DNA from 3 places in the Yersinia canariae genome. Region 3 is predicted to be linked to each of the others. Evidence: predicted binding sites of a transcription regulator. Region 3 holds the regulator's gene; each other region holds the start of a gene.

Region 1 (7,259 bases), 2.3 Mb from region 3:
ATTGGTGGTAGGTAAAATAACCCCCTGATTGCCTGTTAGCCCGCGGCGTTGACAAGCTTCGAAGAAGCCTTCAATTTTTTCATTCACACCGCCAATAGGCTGCACATTACCAAATTGGTCGACAGAACCTGTCACGGCAATTTGCTGATTGATGGGCTGTTGTGACAGGGCACTGACCAGCGCGCAAAGTTCTGCCAGCGATGCACTATCACCATCAACCTCACCATAAGATTGCTCAAAAACAATGGAGGCGGAGAAAGGCAGCGGCTGATCGAGTTCCAGTTCTGAAATCAAAAAAGCCTGCATAATCATCATGCCTTTAGCATGAATATTACCGCCTAATTCGGCTTTACGTTCCACATCAACAAATTCACCATCACCTAAGTGGACAACACAACTGATACGCGCCGGTTCACCAAAGGCGTAAGGATGGCCAGGATATTCCAATACTGACAAACCATTAATCTGGCCGACCACTTGGCCTTCGGTTTCAACCAGAATTTGTCCGAGCTCGATTTCGTCTTGCATCCGCTCGGCAAGGTAACTATTACGCCAATCACGAGCATTTAGCGCAACTTCCAATGCATTGGCTGTAATCGTATCTTCTTCAGCATATAAAGCGGCTTCTGCCAACTGGCGGGTAAGCCATTGCGGGCATAATGGCAGACTTCCTTGGTCGCCACTGTGGCGCACAGCTTGGCGGAACAGCACTGGCCAGGCATCAGCAGATAAGGAAGGCAACTGTTTCTGCTGCAAAAGCGTATTGATATAACCGCACCATAAAGTCATGCCATCGATATCGACTAGCGGTAGTTCGACTTCGAACTCACCGTAAATAGCCAATTCGCCCAGTTCAGGTTCCATATCATGGAAATCACCCAGACCCAGGCGATCGCCGACAAGAATCAAGCGCAGATCGAGTGGCATTGAGGGGATATGCACCGGTAATGGGCGGGTTTCATCAGGAGACAGCCAGTCAAAGCGCTGCTGAACAATCATCTGCTTCAGGCGCAGCCACATCAATGGTTGAGCCTGTAATGTCCGTACCGATAAGATCAATACACCGCCATTCGCCTGATGAACTAAGCCGGGTTGCAGACTTATTTGATCTTTATGCCATCTGACACAACCAAACAGTTGTTCTGGTTCAACCCATTCCTGATAAAGGCAGCGCGAAATCGCCGCAAACGGCTCATCACCGCGTTGAGCTGGCTGCCAGCTTACCTGGTGACCATGCACGAGGTAGTCTCCGCCAAACAGGGCAGAGGCCTCAGGTTGCAGCTCTTTAACAGCTTGAGCGATCAATGCCAGATACTCAGTACTTTCTTGTGCTTTGATCAACATAAAACGCGGGTGTGATTGTGGATGACAAAATAATGTCATTCCATTTTCAAGCCGGGGTTGAATCGCCGCGAAAGAAACAGGCTCCAACTGGGAGGCAGTAGCAAATAACGCATCATATGGCGTTGTGTTCGGCAGCAGTGACTGCCATTCAAGTCTGTTATTGGTCAAAGTGATAGATGCAATCGTCAAAAAGGGAAAGGGCGATTATACAAGAATAAAGCAGACTTCATATACGTAGAGTAGCAGTTGGTGGCAAGGAGTAAGATATCAGTAGTATTTCGTACAAAAAACAAACTGATCATGCGCTTTTAGTAGGGTGAAATTCTACATAAAACTGTTATGCTTGAGTTAAGTTACACGGTCACTGCAGAGCTCACGATGAAATATCAGCAACTGGAAAATCTGGAAAGCGGTTGGAAATGGGCCTACTTGGTTAAAAAGCACCGCGAAGGTGAAGCCATTACCCGCCATATAGAAAACAGTGCGGCTCAGGATGCTGTAGAGCAACTGATGAAGCTGGAAAGTGAACCAGTGAAGGTGTTGGAGTGGATTGATGCACACATGAATCTGCAACTGGCTAACCGGATGAAGCAGACTATCCGTGCCAGGCGTAAGCGACATTTCAATGCAGAGCATCAGCATACTCGCAAGAAATCAATCGATCTGGAGTTTCTGGTGTGGCAACGTTTGGCTGCACTTGCACGGCGTCGAGGCAATACGCTGTCAGAGACAGTTGTTCAGTTAATTGAAGATGCTGAACGTAAAGAGAAATATAAGAGCCAGATGTCGTCTTTGAAACAGGACTTGCAAGATATTCTTGGCAAGGACATGTGATCTGCGTGGTTATGAATCAATATTAACGCTGCTGAAATATTGCTATTAAGAAAATAGAGTATGACTCGAGTTTTCTTAATGGCATAACAAAAAAAAACCCCGCAATGCGGGGTTTTTTACTAAAGCAGTAAACTTAAGCCTGTGGCTGAGTTACAACTTCTTTGTAGCCTTTAACTTCGATCTCTACGCGACGATCTGGTGCCAGGCACTCAATCAGAGCAGCACGTGGTTTCACGTTGTCACAGGTGTTGCCTGTAACTGGGTTTGCTTGGCCTTCACCGCGAGCGGTGATTTTGTCAGCAGGGATACCTTTAGAAACCAGGTAATCACGCACGCTGTCAGCACGACGCTGAGACAGAGCTAAGTTAGGAGCTGGTTGACCGATACGGTCAGCGAAGCCCAGAACAACTACAGAACCGTCTTTAGGATCGATAGAGCTCAGTTGTGCATACAGTTGGTCCAGAGCTTGCTGGCCTTCTGGTTTCAGCGTTGATTTGTTGAAAGCAAACAGTACGTCAGATTTCAGCGTGAAACGCTTAGTATCAACAACTGGAGCTGGAGCTGGTGCTGGAGCAACTACTGGAGCTACTGCATCATCTTGACCGAAACGGTAAGAAACACCGACGCTCAGCATGCCGTTGTCTGGACGAGCACCAACGGTAGCTTTATCACCGATCTGGCTAACCCACTGGTATTCCATACGGGTTGCCCAGTTTTTGGTCCATGCGTATTCAGCACCCAGAGCTACCAATGGAGAAACACCGGTGTCATGGTTGTTGGAACGTTGGCCAGAAGTTGCGTCAAATGCGCTTGAGTCTGCACGCCAAACCATACCACCCAGACGGGTGTACAGATCCAAGTCCTGAGCAATTGGGTAGCTCAGTTTAGCAGCCAGCTGAACGCCTTGTGCTTTAAAGTCGCCGTTACGAACGTCGCCTTTATAAGGCATACGGCCAAGCCAGTCGTATCCCAGTTCGAAGCCCAGGTATTGGTTTGCTTGGTAACCCAAGAACGCACCAGCACCTAATTGGTCTTTATGAGTTGGACCGTCATTGCCTTGGTTGCCATAGATGCCACCAGTGCCAGTATCTTGATACTGAGACCAACCCAGTTTACCACCGGTGTACCAGGTATTATCTTTCGGTGCGGCTTGCGCTACTGTAGCGAAACCAGCCAGTGCCACTGCTAATGCGATAGCTGTCTTTTTCATTTTACGCCTCGTTATCATCCAAATAGGCAATGAGCTTTAAAAGCTAAGCCCTTGGTTAAAATTCTTCGTCAAGGTTTTAACGCTCCCGTTAATCACGCTGCCAGTATAATTTGGCGTTTTAGAGCAACCTTGGCGATGTAAAGTCTACAACGTGGCGAGAAAGTTACAAGTGTGATGTGATAAACCGGCTGAAAAAAAAGCGAAATTGTGCATAATCTTTAACGATTTAGACGTAAAAAAGCCTTTTTCCTAGACGTTGTTTTTGGCCGCAAGCCGCATTCTGACTCGCTTTATGCCGTTTTTGCAGGAGTAAGCCCTAAATATTGTAATAATTCATGGGATAAATCCTAAATTTACTTAATGATACAAAGAAGAATGAATTTTTAACGTTGCGCACTGTCCTTGGTCGAGTTTTGTGTCATCTAAAGGACGCATAACAAACCCGTAAGCATTTCCTAACTGTGCTGCCATACGCAATCTGATACGGTCATTTTCCGATAACTCCGGTAGCCAACCAAGAACGACACTGTAATTTCCCGTCAATAACGCTTTTTCCATTGCATCAACAGTTGATAATGGATTGACCTGCCTCGCCTGAACGACTTTGGTCATGGGTAAACCTGATTGCTGTAGCCATAAACGACTTAATTTTTGTTCTGTTGTTAGCCATAGCAGCCATCGGGATTGTTTAGCAAGCTGTTGTAATAAAGGAAGCAATAACTGGGCAACCGCAGGTTGGTTTTCACTGTACACAAGTTCACTGATAAGGCCACTATCTGTAGGGGCATCAACTCTTGTCGGTGTATCACGGGTGACAAGAGAATGATAATTAGCATTATAAGGTTTTAGTGATTGAGTACGCATTATGAACCTCGCCTGTAGTGTGCTGTATGCATATACAGTAGTTACTATTTATTCGAAGATCAACTAAATTTTTACAAGACGCTTCGCATTATTGTGATGTAAATACGTGAAAGTCGATTTTATGTTTGGCTCAGTTATCCATATTGCGTATTTTCTAATTAGTTGTTCCTCTTACACTTATTGCAACTGAATAGGGACGTTGGTTCGGATTTTTACTAAAGGAGTAGTGATGAAAAATGCATCAGAGAACAAGATAATACAAGCACAGTGCCGTTTTGACTTTTTAGGCAAAATCACAGTTCGCTCACAATTTGGCGGCTATGGTCTGTTAGCAAATGGCATTATGTTTGCGGTGGTTTCGGAGGGGGAGGTGTATTTACGCGCTAACGATTTAGTCGAAAATTTATTTCGTGCTCGAGGGATGACAAATCTTGTTTATGCCAAACGGGGGCTTCCGGTATTACTACGATATTACTGTGTCGACTCGGTTTTGTGGGGTGATGACCTCGTATTACGTCACTTTGCAAAACAGGCATATCAAGGTGCTAAATCCGAGGTTTTAAGTAAAAACTGCCCTCCAGTTCGTTTGAAAGACTTACCTAATCTCAGTGCCAGCCTTGAGCGCTTATTATGGAAAGCCGGGATCACGAGTGTGGCTGAATTGAGGCTTGAAGGGGCTAAGCGCTGTTATCTGAAGTTACGGACTTTGAGATGTTCGCTTGGCCTCAATGTCCTATTGGCCCTTGCAGGGGCCATCAGTGGTCACCACTATGCTGTATTGCCCCTTGTCATGCGCAGTGAGCTTATGGAATGGTTTGAAATGCACTTTCGCGCGGTCGATATCGGCATTGCACAATACGAAACAGCTTAAAAAAGCTATTTAGACACTGGCCCGAGTTCCATTAGTCAGCCTGACCAATACGTTTATTCAGTTCACTGAGTTCAGGTAATAATTCAAGTAATAAGCCAATCTGTTGTAAAACCAATTGATCTTTGCTCTCCGGCTCAGGATTACAGCTCTGTAGCCGGGTTGATAAACCCGCCAATACTTGCGCCATTTTTGCATTGTCGGGTTGTTCTTGTTCAAGAGTCCCTTCCACATAACAAATAGCATCATTCAGTAAATTCAGCGTGGTGGTATTGGTCAGTTTTTCACGATGAGCCCCCAAAGCGGAGATATAACTCAGCATGGTGTGATTCAGGCAGAGTAAACGAAATGCTGCTTCTTGAGTTTCTTTATCATTTTTTGGCTCCGCCGACATATTTGAAATGACAGACGCTAATTCGGCATCACAATTATGAGCATCGCGGCGGGCTATGCGGTAGGGCAGGCTATTATCTTTACCTTGATAATATTGCACTAAGATGGCATCGAGATAACGGCAGTTTGCATTAAGTGTTCTACGAACTACTGCTGGAAGTTGGCGGAACTTCCAGTCCGGCCAGATAAAACTTACCGCAACCCAGGCAATTGCGCAGCCAAGCAATGTGTCAAATACGCGCGGTGCGGCAACCTCAAACCCTTCCCCAAGTAAATTGAAACATAACAAAACTAGCAAGGTAATAAACATTGTTGCATGAGCATACTGAACATTACGGAAAGCAAAAAATAGCACGCCAGTAATGACAATCAGGATTAGTTGCCCCTCAATGGAGGGCACGAAATAAAGGATGGGTAGCCCAATAAGGATACCCGCCAAAGTGCCAATGATGCGTAGTGCCAGGCGGCGTCTTGTCGCGTTATAGTTGGGTTGGCAAACAAAAAGGCTGGTCAGCAAAATCCAATAACCATGGCGCATGCCGGTGAATTGAATAAATGCATAACCGACACAGAGCACAACAGACATGCGAACAGCATGCCGGAAGAGTGCGGATTGAGGTGTCAGATGGCGGCTGATGCGTAACTTAATATCGCTCCATCCCGTGATGCGATCATCAGATAAGCGACTTTCAGGTTGTGGGCCTTCAGCTAAGACTTGTTCTGACTCAATCCCTGCCAATTGAGCATCAATAGCACGCAAGTTTTTGAGTAAATGGGAAAGTGCTTTAACTTGCGACACATTCTCATTTTGCGCCAATTCCCGGGCTAGTGCAGCATCCAAAAATGTGAATGCGCGCTCAAAACGCGGGTCATGCTGGTATTTCTGTCTCATTAAAATAGATTGCGAAAGTTGTATGCAGGCTCTGGCTTGCATGCTCAATAAACGCTGAAAACGAAACAATACATCGCTGTAGCGGAATTTTTCTCGCAGTACTTGATATTGAACATGTGATGAACTGGCACGTTCGTGAATATCTTGAGCGACAAAATAATAATGGAGGGTTCGTCTTGTTTCGCGCTGGCCGCGATCACCCTTCAGCCGTGTCACCAGTGAGGTTTTAGCTTGGTTGAGTGTCGAGACTAATGTGCCATTCGCCATCGCGACATCGATAAGAGGTTGATTAACATCAGATTCAATGTCTGGATCAAACAGATTGGCTTTTGCTTCTAAGTAGTGGGCCAGGTGTTGATAACAGCGGGCCAGGTTATCCTGTAAGGGGCGAACAGGGAAAATAAGGTGCCCACATAAAGTCAAAATATTATACCAAACGGCACCGAGTATCAGTAACAGCGGTTGCTGATACCAAATATGGTACATCGAAGTGCCTAACATGGTGTAGATAGCAATTAGTAATGCACCAAAGGCGATGGTGGCATAACGTTGGCCCAAAGCACCCAGCAGAATAAAGCCGCAGGTTGAAAAGGTCAGGCCAAGGGCAAATAGCCAAGGATAAGGAAATAGCAGCTCAATAGAGGCTGATGCGATAAAGAAACAAATCAGCGTAATGAATAAGTTACGCAACCGCCCAGCCAGGCGGTCATCAAGATCAGTGAGTGCTGCAGCCACGACGCCCAGTGTTAAGGGGATTGTCAGTTTTGGCTGTTCAATCCACCATGGCACTGCCGTTACACCTACCAACGCAATAAATATACGAACATGATAAAGCAGGCTGCTATTGTAGATAT
Region 2 (7,259 bases), 1.0 Mb from region 3:
TGAGCAGCATCACGGGCCAAGCGGTAACCATTGGTCGTCACAGCTAAAGTGCGGATCACGGAGTTTTGACGAATAGTGGCGATGATATCGGTAAAATCGCGGCGCATAGACGGCTCGCCGCCGGTCAAGCGGATTTTTTCTGTCCCTAACATAGCAAAAGCACGGCTGACGCGGCTTATTTCGTCAAGGCTGAGAAAACTTTTTAATCCGTCCGGGCGATAGCCATCAGGCAAGCAATATGTGCAGCGAAAATTGCACACATCGGTAATCGATAGGCGCAAATAATAGAACTTGCGCGCAAATGCGTCTGTAAGTTGTACCATAACACCTTTCCAAATACGGGAGATGCAGGCATTTCTACCTCGCACCCTGGTGGCTTAAAGCCACGGCCAGAGCATCATATTGTCCGTAAATGCAACAACGTAGACACTAAGGCTAGGAGTTTATGCTCAGGTGGCTGCTGTTCACAGCTAACTAAACCATGGTTAAAAAGCCAGATTCATATCCGCGACTCATCGCGAAAGACCTCACTTTTCCTACAGATTCTAACGCTAAAAAGACAAGATAGCCAATTGCAGTTTTTCGCTATATATTTTTATATACAACGACTTATACTACAAAACACATGGTTATTGAGCTTATTTTATTCCCTGGCTAATACTTTGTTTAAAATCACGAAAACTATGCCTTTTATCGCGTTTTGGCGGCAAATCCGTTAACTTATGCAGCAATTTCACTATTCGCAGTAGCCAATAGATTTCGAAGTGTAAGAAGGCAGTAAGCGCGAGCATTCCAATGAGCAGACTCAAGTCAGTAATTTGGATAAACCGGGCGGCCAACGCACCTACATTTTTGAAGATGGCGGGTATATGCTTTTAGAGCCAGGCAACAATATACAGACAGGAAAAATATGCGAAATCGCACATTAGCGGATCTCGACCGCGTGGTTGCATTAGGTGGAGGCCATGGTTTGGGGCGGGTGATGTCATCCCTTTCCTCTTTAGGCTCACGTCTGACCGGTATAGTGACCACCACCGATAATGGCGGTTCGACTGGCCGCATACGTCGCTCCGAAGGGGGAATTGCGTGGGGCGATACCCGTAATTGCCTGAATCAATTGATAACAGAGCCTAGTGTGGCGTCTGCGATGTTCGAATACCGTTTTACCGGTAATGGTGAACTGGCAGGCCATAATTTGGGTAATTTAATGCTCAAAGCGCTGGACCACCTCAGCATCCGGCCAATTGAAGCCATTAATTTGGTGCGTAGTTTGCTGAAAGTAGATGCCTGGTTGATTCCAATGTCAGAACAACCGGTCGACTTGCTGGCTATCGACAGCGAAGGACACCCGGTTTACGGTGAAGTAAATATTGACCAACTGGCTCATATGCCACAGGAAATGCTGCTCTCGCCCCATGTCCACGCGACAAAGGAAGCCATCGAAGCGATTAGTCAGGCGGATGTTATTTTAATCGGGCCGGGCAGTTTTTTGACGAGCCTGATACCACTGCTTTTGCTGGATGATTTAACTCAAGCTTTACGACGCAGCTCTGCCAGCATGATTTATATTGGTAATCTGGGGCGCGAGATCAGTGTCGCGGCGGCTGAACTCTCATTGCACGAAAAGCTGGCAATAATGGAAAACAAAATTGGCCGCAAGATTATTGATGCAGCAATTGTCAGCCCACGCATTGATATCAGCGGCGTTACAGACAGAATTATTGTCCAGCAGCCCTTGGAAGCCAAAGATATCCCCTACCGCCATGACCGTGAGTTATTGCGCCAGGCACTGGAAACGACCTTGCAACAGTTGGGTGGCGCGGGTTGCGCGTCATAAATTGCCGGGACTACTTCCTGAATTGTTCTTGCAAAGCCGCATTGCCAATCATGTGGATATAAAGCTCTTCCACTTTAGTGCGCGCCCACGGCGTGCGGCGTAAAAACTTCAGACTGGATTTAATACTCGGATCACTGGTGAAACAGTTGATCCGAATGCGGTATGCCAGTTCTTCCCAGCCATAATGCTCAACCAGTTTGGTCAATAGTTGTTCAAGGGTAATGCCGTGTAACGGATCTTTTGATACATTGCTGCTCATCATTTGACCTTTTTATTTTTGGTAATTATCTGATAGCCCTAATTTTAGCGGCACACCATACGAGGAATCGAGGTATGCCGCAAGAGATTAAGATATGGCAATGAATTGCTGGCGCAACTGATGCACCTGATCGCGCAATTCTGCCGCTTGTTCGAACTCAAGATTTTGCGCGTGTGTGTACATCTTCGCTTCCAACTCACGGATTTTCTGGTCAAGCGCTTTCGGTGCCAAAGATTGGTAATCATGGGTATCAGCCACTTTACCGCCCCGCCCTTTCCCTTTACCCCGGGTAGAAGGCTGGCCTAATTGCAGAATATCGCCGACCTTCTTATTAAGCCCCTGAGGGATAATACCGCGCTCTTCGTTGTAAGCTTGCTGCTTAGCCCGACGCCGCTCGGTTTCACCAATCGCTTTTTCCATTGAAGCCGTAATTCTATCGCCATAAAGAATAGCCTTACCATTGAGGTTACGTGCTGCGCGGCCAATCGTCTGGATTAAGGAGCGCTCAGAACGCAGGAAACCTTCTTTATCGGCATCAAGGATGGCAACCAGAGAAACCTCCGGCATATCCAGCCCTTCTCGCAGTAAGTTGATGCCCACCAGCACATCAAACTCACCCAAACGCAAGTCACGGATAATTTCAACACGCTCAACAGTGTCAATATCTGAATGCAAGTAACGCACCCGTGCGCCGTGCTCTTCCAGATATTCGGTTAAATCTTCCGCCATCCTTTTGGTTAGCGTAGTCACCAATACCCGTTCGTTTATGGCGGCTCGGATACGGATTTCTGACAGTAAATCATCCACCTGCGTTGTGACGGGGCGAACTTCAATAAGTGGGTCGAGCAAGCCTGTTGGGCGCACAACTTGGTCGATAACATCACCGCCGGATTTCTCCAGCTCATACTTGCCTGGGGTCGCGGAAACATAAATGGTTTGTGGTGCCAGCGCCTCAAACTCTTCAAAGCGCATTGGGCGGTTATCCAGTGCCGATGGCAGCCGGAAGCCATATTCCACCAGTGTTTCTTTCCGTGAGCGGTCCCCTTTATACATTCCGCCAATTTGTGGAATGGTGACGTGGGATTCATCCACAATCAGCAAGCCGTCTGCCGGTAGGTAATCAAACAGGGTTGGCGGTGGCTCACCCGGCCCTCGTCCAGAAAGATAACGGGAGTAGTTTTCAATACCAGAGCAGTAACCCAGCTCATTCATCATTTCCAGATCAAACTGCGTTCGTTGCGTAATCCGTTGTTCTTCAATCAATTTGTTGTTGGCTAATAGCACTTGACGCCGCTCAGCCAGTTCAACTTTGATGTCTTCCATTGCCTGTAAAATACGCTCCCTTGGGGTAACGTAGTGGGTTTTAGGATAGACCGTAAAACGTGGAACCTCGTGCTGTAGCTGGCCAGTTAGCGGATCAAATATAGATAACCGCTCAACTTCCTCATCAAACAATTCAACCCGCAATGCCCATTCGTCAGATTCCGCCGGGAAGATGTCGATAACCTCGCCACGGACTCGGAAAGTGCCGCGCTGGAACACCTGATCATTGCGGCTATATTGTAATTCTGACAAGCGCCGCAAAATGGAGCGCTGATCAATTATCATGCCCTTGGTCAAATGCAGCATCATTTTCAGGTATAAATCGGGGTCACCCAAACCATAAATAGCGGAGACCGAGGCTACCACCACGACATCGCGCCGCTCCAGTAGGGCTTTAGTCGCCGAGAGCCGCATTTGCTCGATATGCTCGTTTACAGAGGAATCTTTCTCGATAAAGGTATCAGAGCTGGGAACATAAGCTTCAGGTTGATAATAATCATAATAGGAGACGAAATACTCCACCGCATTCTCGGGAAAGAACTCTTTCATCTCGCCATAAAGCTGCGCTGCCAATGTTTTATTGGGCGCTAACACCATCGTGGGCCGATTCAGGTCAGCAATAACATTAGCAACCGTAAAGGTTTTACCCGAGCCCGTCACCCCCAACAACGTCTGATGGGCCAACCCATTCTCCAGCCCCTCCTCCAACTTACGGATGGCTTCAGGCTGATCGCCTGCTGGTTTAAACTCAGAATGTAGTTTGAATAATTTACTCATGAATTCGCTACCCGCCGGAGAAATACAGACTGTCAGGAGGCTAATTATGAAAGCCCCATAGATTTTTGCCACCACTATGATACTGGATATAAAACCAGCTTCAAACACCAAATTGCCGAAATTTCTCTCACCGCCCTATTGTGTGCATTGTTACAGTGAGATATTGCGGGCATTTGCACCCTAAAAGTATTTTTATCCCCAGCCGTTAACATAAACGTATTATCGACGTGTTTATTGATTAAAGATTATCCATCTATGTCGGCTATATTTTTTGAGCGCTTGATTTAAATTAACTTATTGAAAATAAAAAATATTTTTAAAAAGTCGAGAATCCGGACAACACGAGTGGAAGCCGCGCCCGCTCTCGCCTGCCATCAGTTTTCTATCGCTAATGCACAAGGTTATCCACAGGAATGGTGGATAACTCATTCAACCCCATAAGGGCCGCGTGTTGGCGAAAAGCAAAGCTTAACGACGAAATAGTGACAAACTGGCTTTTTTAGTGTTTTTTTTACATTTTTATTTCACCGCATATTTCAATAAGTGCTAACAAATTCATTTGCTAATTCTATAATTTCAGCTCCCTCCACCGGCGAATTCAGCCGCCGTCTGAGTGCGGCCTTTTTATTGCACCATTATCGGCTTTAAAGCACTGCTTAAGTGCAAGAAACTCCCGCTCAGCCGACCTTGTGTGAAGGCTTTGTCAGTTTTAGTTTATCCTCGCACGCCAAAACCATTTACAGCCCGTTAACATACATCTTTTGCCTCGACTCGTGGCAACTTGGCCCAAGAGTTGCTTGATACATAGACATTCGCAACCACTCGTTAGAAATGTGGTGTTTTATGCTGTGCTGCCGCTACCAGGTATGCAGATTTGCTGGTTAATCCTTCACTAGCCGTTACAGAACACCGGGATACCTGTGAATAACTGAGATCGACTGAGGAGAGCACTGATGCTGAGTTTAACCGCTGTAAATCAATACTATGGTCAGAATCATATCCTTTGGGATATCAATCTGGAGATTCCTCGCGGCCAATGTACCTGTTTGATTGGCCGTAACGGCGTAGGGAAAACCACATTAATCAATTGCATCATGGGCCATTTGCCGATTAAGAGTGGCACCATGACCTGGCAACCTAACCATGAACCCCCGCAGAATTTGCTACAGCAACCCGTCGAGGGGCGCACGGCTCTTGGCATCGGCTATGTCCCGCAAGGGCAGCAGATATTCTCCCAACTGAGTGTTGAGGAAAATATGTTGATAGCCGTGTTGGCTGGCCGCCATAAATCGCGCCATATTCCCGGCTGGGTTTTTGAGTTGTTTCCGCTGTTATATGACAAACGCCGCCAACGGGGTGGGGAACTGACTCGCAATCAACAACAACAATTGGCTATTGCCCGGGCATTGGTGGCCGAACCGGAGTTACTTATCCTTGATGAACCGGGCAACGGCACATTACCTCCCCTAAATGAAGATATCGGTAATATCTTGCATCAGCTCAGTCGTGGCCTTGGCATGACAGTGTTATTAGTTGAGCATCGGCTCCCCTTTATTCAACATGTTGCGGACAGATTTTGCCTGATGGCAGGGGGAAGAAATGTGGCGCAAGGGACGTTAGATCAGTTGGATGAAAATATGATTATTGAGCATTTGGCCAGTTGATATGACTCAAGACCGCGCCCCACAGCAGCATATTTGCGCAAGAAATTATGGGCTAATACCCGTTATTAGCCCTTTTCGTCACCAAATGGTCAAAAAAACGTATTTACTTTCCCGCAGCCAGTAAGCTCAAATCCAGATAGTGACCAAGACCGCCCGGCTGTATGGTGGGGCAAGCAGCAAGATTTGGCAGATGAGGAATCACTCCCAATAACGGCGCGCTAATCATCCGTGTTAGTGTTGCCAGGTACTCGGCTTGCCGCCTGCCAGCAGGTATCACCTCATTCGCGACCCACCCCACCAAGGGCAGCCCCGCCTGCTGAACAGCCAAGGCCGTCAACAATGCATGATTGATACACCCCAGCTTTACACCAACGACCATAATCACCGGTAATTGTTCCTGCTGCACCCAATCAGCAAAAGTTGCTTGGGCAGACAGTGGCGTAAACCACCCCCCCGCGCCCTCGACCAAGATCCAATCCGCCGATTGCTCCAACTGCCGCAATCCTTCAGATAAGACAGGCAAATGAATATCCTGCCCTTCACTTACGCTGGCAATGTGTGGTGAGGTCGCCTCCCGCAGAGTCAGCGGATTCACCTGAGCATAAGACAATGCTTGAGTGCTGTTAGCCTGTAATGCCAGGGCATCACTGTTACGCAAACCATCAGCCGTCATCTGACTACCCGACGCGACCGGTTTATAACCGGCAGTACGATAGCCCTCAAGGGCTGCAGCTTGCAGTAATGCGCAACTGGCCACAGTCTTACCGACATCAGTATCAGTGCCAGTGATAAACCAACGTTTAATCACGATAGATAACCCCATAAACTAAATGGTAACTCAGCGGGTAGTTGCCGGATTGCGTGTTATAAGCGCGCTGCAAGGCCATTAGGCGCTCGCGGCCACTCAATCCCGGCTCACGCCCCTGATGCAAATGCGTGGCACCAATGCCCTGTAATGAGCGCATAAGCGCTATTACATTCGGAAATTGCAGTTGATACAACTGCGGTGTCAGGGTGTGTCGATAACCCTGACAAGCTGCGCCAATGTGCTGAAATGTGAGGAAATCATTCACATGACGCTTGCCATCAACCTGTTGCCACGCCCGCCCTAACTCATCAAGGGAGCCGTTGGCTAAAGTAGAAAACAGAATAATCCCTCCCGGCCGTGTCACCCGGTACAGCTCCCCCAACGCGGCGTGTAAATCAGCACACCACTGCACGGCTAAGTTACTAAAACAGAGATCAACTGATTGATCTGGCAGCGGAATATTTTCAATATCCCCGAGAAGATAGTCATCTGCGGCCTGGTGCTGGCGGGCGTGTTCTAACATACCGGAGGCCAGATCCAATGCGATGACATGCTTACCCCGCTCACGCCACAGGCGGCTGAAATGCCCGG
Region 3 (7,259 bases):
GATAATAACAACACAATAATCATTGCTGGCAGTATTCTTTTTATTCTTCTAATAAAAAAATCTTTTAAAGAAAAAACACCAGTATTCATTTGTGAAAAAATTATTGTTGTGATCAGGTAGCCAGATAATACAAAAAACATATCTACACCAAGGAAACCGCCCTTGAATACCTCATAACCGAAAAGTGAAAATTTAACGTGATATAAAAGCACGGATATCACTGCAACAGCCCTTAAACCATCTAACTCCGCCCTGTACTTTGTGATATCAGAAGACATTCTCATCTCTACAAAAAATAGTTTATTTATTTTCCCATAGCAAAAGCCCTTTTACAATATCCTAACAAACGTAGATTGTAAAATACCATTACTTTGAGTCATTTATACATCCTGATTTTTTATTGGCGTGGGCATTAACACTGCTTGAAAGTTTTACTTTTAATTAATTTAACCTCAAAACAGACGCCAGTGGTTTAATCTCAGAATATGTCAATAAAGGGATATTGAGCAACAGGTTAATATGATAAAATCTGTTCCATTCAAATACTGCGGGATGAAATCATGAAGCCAACCAACCTGGAAAAGCTGCTTGCTCAGGCTGAAAGTCTGTGCCAACAACGTAACGTCCGGCTGACACCGCAGCGTCTTGAAGTATTACGCTTAATGGCAGAACAACCTGGCGCAATCAGTGCTTATGATTTATTGGACCTGCTCCGAGTTTCCGAGCCACAAGCTAAGCCGCCCACTGTTTACCGCGCATTAGATTTTTTGCTGGAGCAAGGGTTTATTCACCGCGTCGAATCAGCCAATAGTTACGTATTGTGTCATCATTTTGAAGAGCCAACTCATACCTCTGCGCTATTTATCTGTGATCGCTGCAAGATTGTGACTGAACGCCCCACGATCGGCATTGAAGAAGCTCTGGCGCTGTTAGCACAACAATCTGGTTTTACCCTACGCCATAGCGTGGTAGAAGCCCATGGTTTATGTACTGAATGCGGGAAGGTCGAAGCATGTGAAAGTCACGATCATTGTGATCATGACCATTCTATTGTAATAAAAAAGAAATAACTCTGGCGGATAATAATCTGACTACCGGTAGAAAGTCGGTGGGTTATACATTGTCTGAAGATATGAAAAATTAGAATACTTAAAAAGTAACGCATATTAAATACGACACATCCATGTGTCACATCGATATAAAATTATAAATAAACAGAATGTTTTTATCATTAACACTCTCTTTTATTTCATCGTAACAACCATGTGAAAAAGTATATTAATACTTCACATTCTATAAGTTGAAAGGTTCGATTAATTTATATCGATATTAGGTTAATTCCATTTAACGCTGCTACCAGCGATATTTGCTGTGGTCTTCCCAAGCTTTAACTTCTTTCTCGGCTTGCTCTTTTTGATAGCCGTATTTCTCCTGGATTTTACCCACCAGCTGGTCACGCTTACCTTCAATAACCGTCAGGTCATCATCAGTCAGCTTACCCCATTTCTCTTTCACTTTACCTTTAAACTGCTTCCAGTTACCGTCGGCTTGATCTTTATTCATAATATCTCCGTCAACTTGGTTTTTGGATATGTTTAATTTAATACGGCAAGTAATTTCAATTTATAAATATTTTATTTATATTAGTCATTCTCAGACATAATTTAAATATTATTGCTTCGCTTACCGTATGAATAACTATAGCAGAGGATGCTGACAATTAAAGTCTAATTGATATTAATCACTGCTATTAGGGCAATAAATTAAAAATAAAAATAAATAATATGCAGTTAAAACAGTAGGTAATAGCTTATTATCGGAATGCTCTCAAACTAAATAGGCTAAATATTATGAGGGTTAAAAGAGTCATATACCCTTCTTGTCGAAGGGTATATGTGTAGCATTAAAATCAGATCCAGTCGCCATTGCGGATAACACCAACAGCTAGCCCTTCAATAGTGAAATTTTGCTCACGCAGATCGACGACAATTGGCTGGAACTCACTGTTTTCTGGCAGAAGCTGTACGATATTACCCTGTTTTTTCAGGCGTTTTACCGTCACTTCATCATCAATACGCGCAACGACCACTTGCCCATTACGCACATCCTGAGTTTTATGCACCGCCAACAAGTCACCATCCAGAATACCAATATCTCTCATCGACATCCCATTAACCCGCAGCAGAAAATCTGCACTCGGCTTAAACATGGCAGGGTCGACTTTATAATGCCCTTCGATATGCTGCTGCGCTAACAGTGGCTCACCTGCCGCGACTCGGCCAATCAGTGGTAAGCCGTCTTCCTCTTCCATCAACAGACGGATGCCACGGGACGCGCCGGAGACAATCTCAATAACACCCTTACGGGCCAGTGCTTTTAAATGCTCTTCAGCGGCGTTAGGAGAGCGGAACCCCAGACGCTGCGCAATTTCGGCACGGGTCGGTGGCATACCTGTTTGCGATAAGTGATCGCGCACAAGGTCGTAAACCTCTTGCTGCCTGGTAGTAAGTGCTTTCATTCCGCCCCCTGTTTGTTTATACAGTCTTGCTGTGAGTATATACAGCTATGCGGGTGTTGGGAACCAAAGAGTGAATAAAAACAGGGATTAATCACTGTTTACATCAACAGCGTTGTTAGCCGTATTTTTAACCGACATATTGCCAGAGCACGGTTATCCATATAAAGAGCGCCAACATGATGGCCAAAAACACAGCGGCAGACCCCATATCTTTGGCTCGGCCCGACAATTCATGGAATTCACTGCCGATGCGGTCCACCACAGCTTCAATCGCACTATTAATGACTTCAATAATGATCACTAACACCACGCTCGCGATCAATAAAATGCGCGCGATAGCATCTACATCCAGCCAGAAGGCCAGTATGATAGCGAGTATGGCAGCCACAGATTCTTGGCGAAATGCGGCTTCATTTCTCCAGGCTGCAACTAAGCCTTTCACAGAATAACCGGCTGCTTTATAAACTCGGGTTAATCCTGTTGATTGATTTGCCATATTTTATTGCCTTTATCTTAAGTTAATGATGATTTTTGCCGCTTTCTGTTGTCTCATCACCACAGATCTCAAAACCAGTTTCTGGTATCCTTGCGACGAATTGCTAACAAGAGGCTTCATGTAGTTATGTCAGGTTGGCGTAAAATATATTACAAGTTACTGAATTTACCGCTAAAAATGCTGGTAAAAAGTAAGGTTATTCCGGCAGATCCTGTGACTGAGTTAGGGTTAGACCCGTCTCGTCCTATTCTGTACGTTTTACCTTACAATTCTAAGGCTGATTTGCTGACTTTGCGAGCGCAGTGTCAGGCGCAGGATTTGCCCGACCCATTGATTCCATTGGAAATCGATGGCGTGCAACTTCCCAGCCATGTCTTTATCGATAACGGCCCACGGGTGTTTCGCTATTACGCCCCTAAACAGGAATCAGTAAAGCTATTCCACGATTATTTGGATCTGCATCGCAATAACCCGGAGCTGGATATCCAAATGCTGCCGGTTTCGGTGATGTTTGGTCGCTCTCCGGGCCGTGAAGGCCATGGAACGCCACATCTGCGCGTACTAAACGGCGTAGAAAAATTCTTTGCCGTATTGTGGCTGGGGCGCGATAGCTTTGTGCGTTTTTCGACCACAGTATCACTGCGCCGGATGGCCCGTGAGCATGGTACTGACAAAACTATCGCCCATAAACTGGCACGCGTAGCGCGGATGCACTTCTCACGTCAGCGCCTGGCCGCGGTTGGCCCGAGTCTGCCGGCCCGTCAAGACCTATTCAAAAAGCTGTTAACATCCAAAGCGATTGAAAAAGCGGTCGCAGATGAAGCCCGTACCAAGAAAATCTCCCATGAGAAAGCGCAACAAAACGCCATTACACTGATGGAAGAAATTGCCGCCGACTTCTCGTACGAAGCAGTGCGTCTGTCCGACCGAGTGTTGAGTTGGACATGGAACCGCTTGTATCAAGGGATTAATGTCCATAATGCAGAGCGCGTGCGGCAGTTGGCGCAGGATGGTCATGAAATTGTCTATGTGCCTTGTCATCGCAGCCATATGGACTACCTGCTGCTCTCCTATGTGCTTTATCACCAAGGGCTGGTACCGCCGCATATTGCTGCTGGTATTAACCTTAATTTCTGGCCTGCTGGCCCGATTTTCCGCCGTTTAGGTGCTTTCTTTATCCGCCGGACCTTTAAAGGCAACAAACTCTACTCAACAGTGTTCCGTGAATATCTGGGTGAATTATTCACCCGAGGCTATTCAGTAGAATACTTTGTTGAAGGCGGGCGCTCACGAACTGGCCGTCTGCTGGAACCCAAAACTGGCACCCTGTCGATGACAATACAGGCCATGTTGCGCGGCGGCTCACGCCCAATCACGTTAGTGCCCATTTACATCGGCTACGAGCATGTGATGGAAGTAGGAACTTACGCCAAAGAGTTACGGGGCGCGACCAAAGAGAAAGAGAGTCTATTGCAGATGCTGCGTGGTTTGCGCAAGCTGCGCAATCTCGGTCAGGGCTATGTCAACTTTGGTGAACCAATCCCGTTGACCACCTATCTCAACACTACTGTGCCGCAGTGGCGTGATGCTATCGACCCTATTGAAGCACAGCGCCCAAGTTGGTTGACTCCAGCTGTGAATGATTTGGCCGGTAAGATTATGGTCCGAATTAACAATGCGGCAGCCGCCAATGCTATGAATCTGTGTTCCACCGCATTGTTAGCCTCACGTCAGCGCTCACTAACCCGCGAGCAGTTACTGGAGCAACTCGATTGCTACCTGCAACTGATGCGCAATGTGCCTTATGCGAAAGATGTCACTGTGCCGGACAAAACGCCGGAAGAGTTACTTAATCACGCCTTGAATATGAATAAGTTTGAGGTGGAGAAAGACACTATCGGTGACATTATCATTCTGCCACGGGAACAAGCCGTGCTGATGACCTATTATCGCAATAATATCCAGCACTTACTGATGCTGCCATCATTGATTGCCAGTATGGTGATGTACCATCGCCGTATTACGCGCGCAGAATTATTGCGCCAAATCGGCATGATTTATCCAATGTTGAAAGCCGAATTGTTCCTGCATTACAGTAAAGAACAATTACCACAAACACTGGATACATTGGTGGATGAACTGGCTCGCCAGCAGTTGATTTGCGATAAAGGGAATGAGTTGGTGCTGAATCCGGCCCGCATTCGCCCACTGCAATTACTGGCCGCCGGTGTACGCGAAACTCTGCAACGCTATGCCATTACGTTGTCGTTACTCAGTGCAAACCCCAGCATCAACCGGGGGGCGCTGGAGAAAGAGAGCCGTATTATGGCGCAGCGCTTGTCTGTTCTGCATGGGATTAACGCACCGGAATTCTTCGATAAAGCTGTGTTCTCAACCTTGGTGGGCACATTGCGCGAAGAGGGCTATATCAGTGATAGCGGTGATGCCATTCAAGAACATACGCTGGAAGTTTACAACATGCTGAGTGCGTTGATGACACCGGAAGTGAAGCTGACGATTGAAAGTGTCAGTATGCCGGCTGAAACCAATAATCTACTGCCTGAACCCGAGGCAGAGGATAAAGAAGAGAATTAATGCCTCGCAGCACTAAGCAAAAGTAATAAATAAAATGGCCGGATGACGAATCTGGCCATTTTTTTGACTGTTTGCTAGCGGTGCGTTGATTACAAATAGCTGATAAAAATTCCTAAGAACAGCACCAATCCCACGTAATTATTATTCAAAAATGCGCGAAAACAGGGGTCTCGTTCACGTCCGGCAATCATCTTCTGTTGGTGGACAAACAGTGCGCCAGCCAGCAGGATTGCCCAATAAAATGCGCCACCTAAATGCATTAACCAACCAATCGCCACCATTAATACTAATGTCGCCAGTTGCAGCAAACCGATAATCAATTTGTCATGCTGGCCAAATAAAATGGCAGTCGACTTAATACCAATCTTCAGATCATCATCGCGGTCAACCATGGCATATTGGGTATCATAAGCTACCGTCCAGCAGATATTGGCGAGTAATAACAACCAGCAAACCAAAGGTAAGCTTTCACTCACGGCGGCAAATCCCATCGGAATTGACCAGCCAAACGCCGCGCCCAACACCACCTGCGGCAAATGTGTTACCCGCTTCATAAAGGGGTAAACCCAAGCCAATGCCAGCGCCGCCAGTGACAGCCATATGGTCATGCTATTGAGTGTTAATACCAACCCAAACGAGAGCAATACCAAGACGATAAACAGAATTTTGCTTTCTTTCTCACTGACGAGGCCACTGGGTAAAGGTCGTGAAGCCGTGCGTTTCACAAAACCATCAATACGCCGGTCAGCGTAATCATTGACAACACAACCGGCGGCGCGCATGAAAAAGACACCCAAGACAAAAACAATCAGTATTTTGGTGTCAGGAATACCTTGCCCTGCCAACCATAATGCCCACAGTGTTGGCCACAACAGCAACAATGAGCCAATGGGTTTATCGACCCGCATCAAACGGCAATAAACCCGCCATTTGCTCTGAATATGACTTCCCTTCAATTTCTCACTCTCCAAAATCTCCCCCCCCCTTAAATTACATAAAGCGGCGAGGCCGGTAAAAAAACTTCAGTCAATAACAGAGGCTTACCTGACAAGCGCAGCAACGAGCGGCGCGCCCAAAGTTCATCCTGTCGCCCAACTTGAATATAATCCCGGGTTAAATTGTTGCCACCAAATAAATAGCGTCCAAGGGGTAATGTTCCCAAATCCACCAGCGCCTTATCAGGGCCAGACAGCGTTTCTTCTGGGATAACCGTGCGACCCAGTAGCCAAGGTTGATTATCACCACACAAGACTATTTCGCGTAACCAATAGCGCTGACTTATCGGCAGATGCTCAGCATCTTCCCCTAACTCATCACGCGTAATAAAACACGCCCGCTGGGGTTCAACATGAACCTGCTGGCAATGTTGCTCAAAACGCCGGGTCATCGATCCCAATTCCATCAGCCAATCAGCGACATCAGCAGGAATATTTGGCGACTCAATGGCACACCATTTGATAGGTTTTAAAATTGATGCATCGCCGGTAGACATACGGCCCGCTCCCTGCCGAGGATAAAACAGTCATCCCCACAATTGGTGACTGATAATGAATAAACAGTTAAGCATTGTAACGCAGATTGGGTATCCGGTGACATCAGGTTGCCTTTTAATACGATCACAAAAGAAAGTCACTTCACATCGCGCGATTT

The links. Region 3 encodes LexA, which represses DNA repair genes until DNA is damaged. Its sites were predicted from a motif close to TNCTGTATGTACATACAGNA; they were not measured.
Region 1: a site for LexA is predicted at 4,273-4,292, ahead of sulA (SOS-induced cell division inhibitor SulA). Genes of this name have one in related genera too.
Region 2: a site for LexA is predicted at 4,277-4,296, ahead of uvrB (excinuclease ABC subunit UvrB). Genes of this name have one in related genera too.

The regions. Positions count from the first base shown of each region.
Region 1 covers NZ_CP043727.1:1,864,228-1,871,486, forward strand. Annotated here, with positions in the region: gene F0T03_RS08595 (AAA family ATPase) at 1-1,512, opposite strand, end outside; gene matP (macrodomain Ter protein MatP) at 1,723-2,178, shown strand; gene ompA (porin OmpA) at 2,312-3,388, opposite strand; gene sulA (SOS-induced cell division inhibitor SulA) at 3,746-4,252, opposite strand; gene F0T03_RS08615 (TfoX/Sxy family DNA transformation protein) at 4,482-5,123, shown strand; gene yccS (YccS family putative transporter) at 5,155-7,259, opposite strand, start outside.
Region 2 covers NZ_CP043727.1:3,207,521-3,214,779, forward strand. Annotated here, with positions in the region: gene moaA (GTP 3',8-cyclase MoaA) at 1-323, opposite strand, end outside; molybdenum cofactor riboswitch at 310-454, opposite strand; gene yvcK (uridine diphosphate-N-acetylglucosamine-binding protein YvcK) at 911-1,837, shown strand; gene F0T03_RS14855 (VF530 family protein) at 1,848-2,096, opposite strand; gene uvrB (excinuclease ABC subunit UvrB) at 2,184-4,196, opposite strand; gene F0T03_RS14865 (ABC transporter ATP-binding protein) at 5,150-5,860, shown strand; gene bioD (dethiobiotin synthase) at 5,964-6,668, opposite strand; gene bioC (malonyl-ACP O-methyltransferase BioC) at 6,661-7,259, opposite strand, start outside.
Region 3 covers NZ_CP043727.1:4,257,208-4,264,466, forward strand. Annotated here, with positions in the region: gene F0T03_RS19485 (acyltransferase family protein) at 1-278, opposite strand, end outside; gene zur (zinc uptake transcriptional repressor Zur) at 561-1,070, shown strand; gene F0T03_RS19495 (CsbD family protein) at 1,354-1,563, opposite strand; gene lexA (transcriptional repressor LexA) at 1,910-2,518, opposite strand; gene F0T03_RS19505 (diacylglycerol kinase) at 2,646-3,014, opposite strand; gene plsB (glycerol-3-phosphate 1-O-acyltransferase PlsB) at 3,141-5,609, shown strand; gene ubiA (4-hydroxybenzoate octaprenyltransferase) at 5,699-6,565, opposite strand; gene ubiC (chorismate lyase) at 6,595-7,101, opposite strand.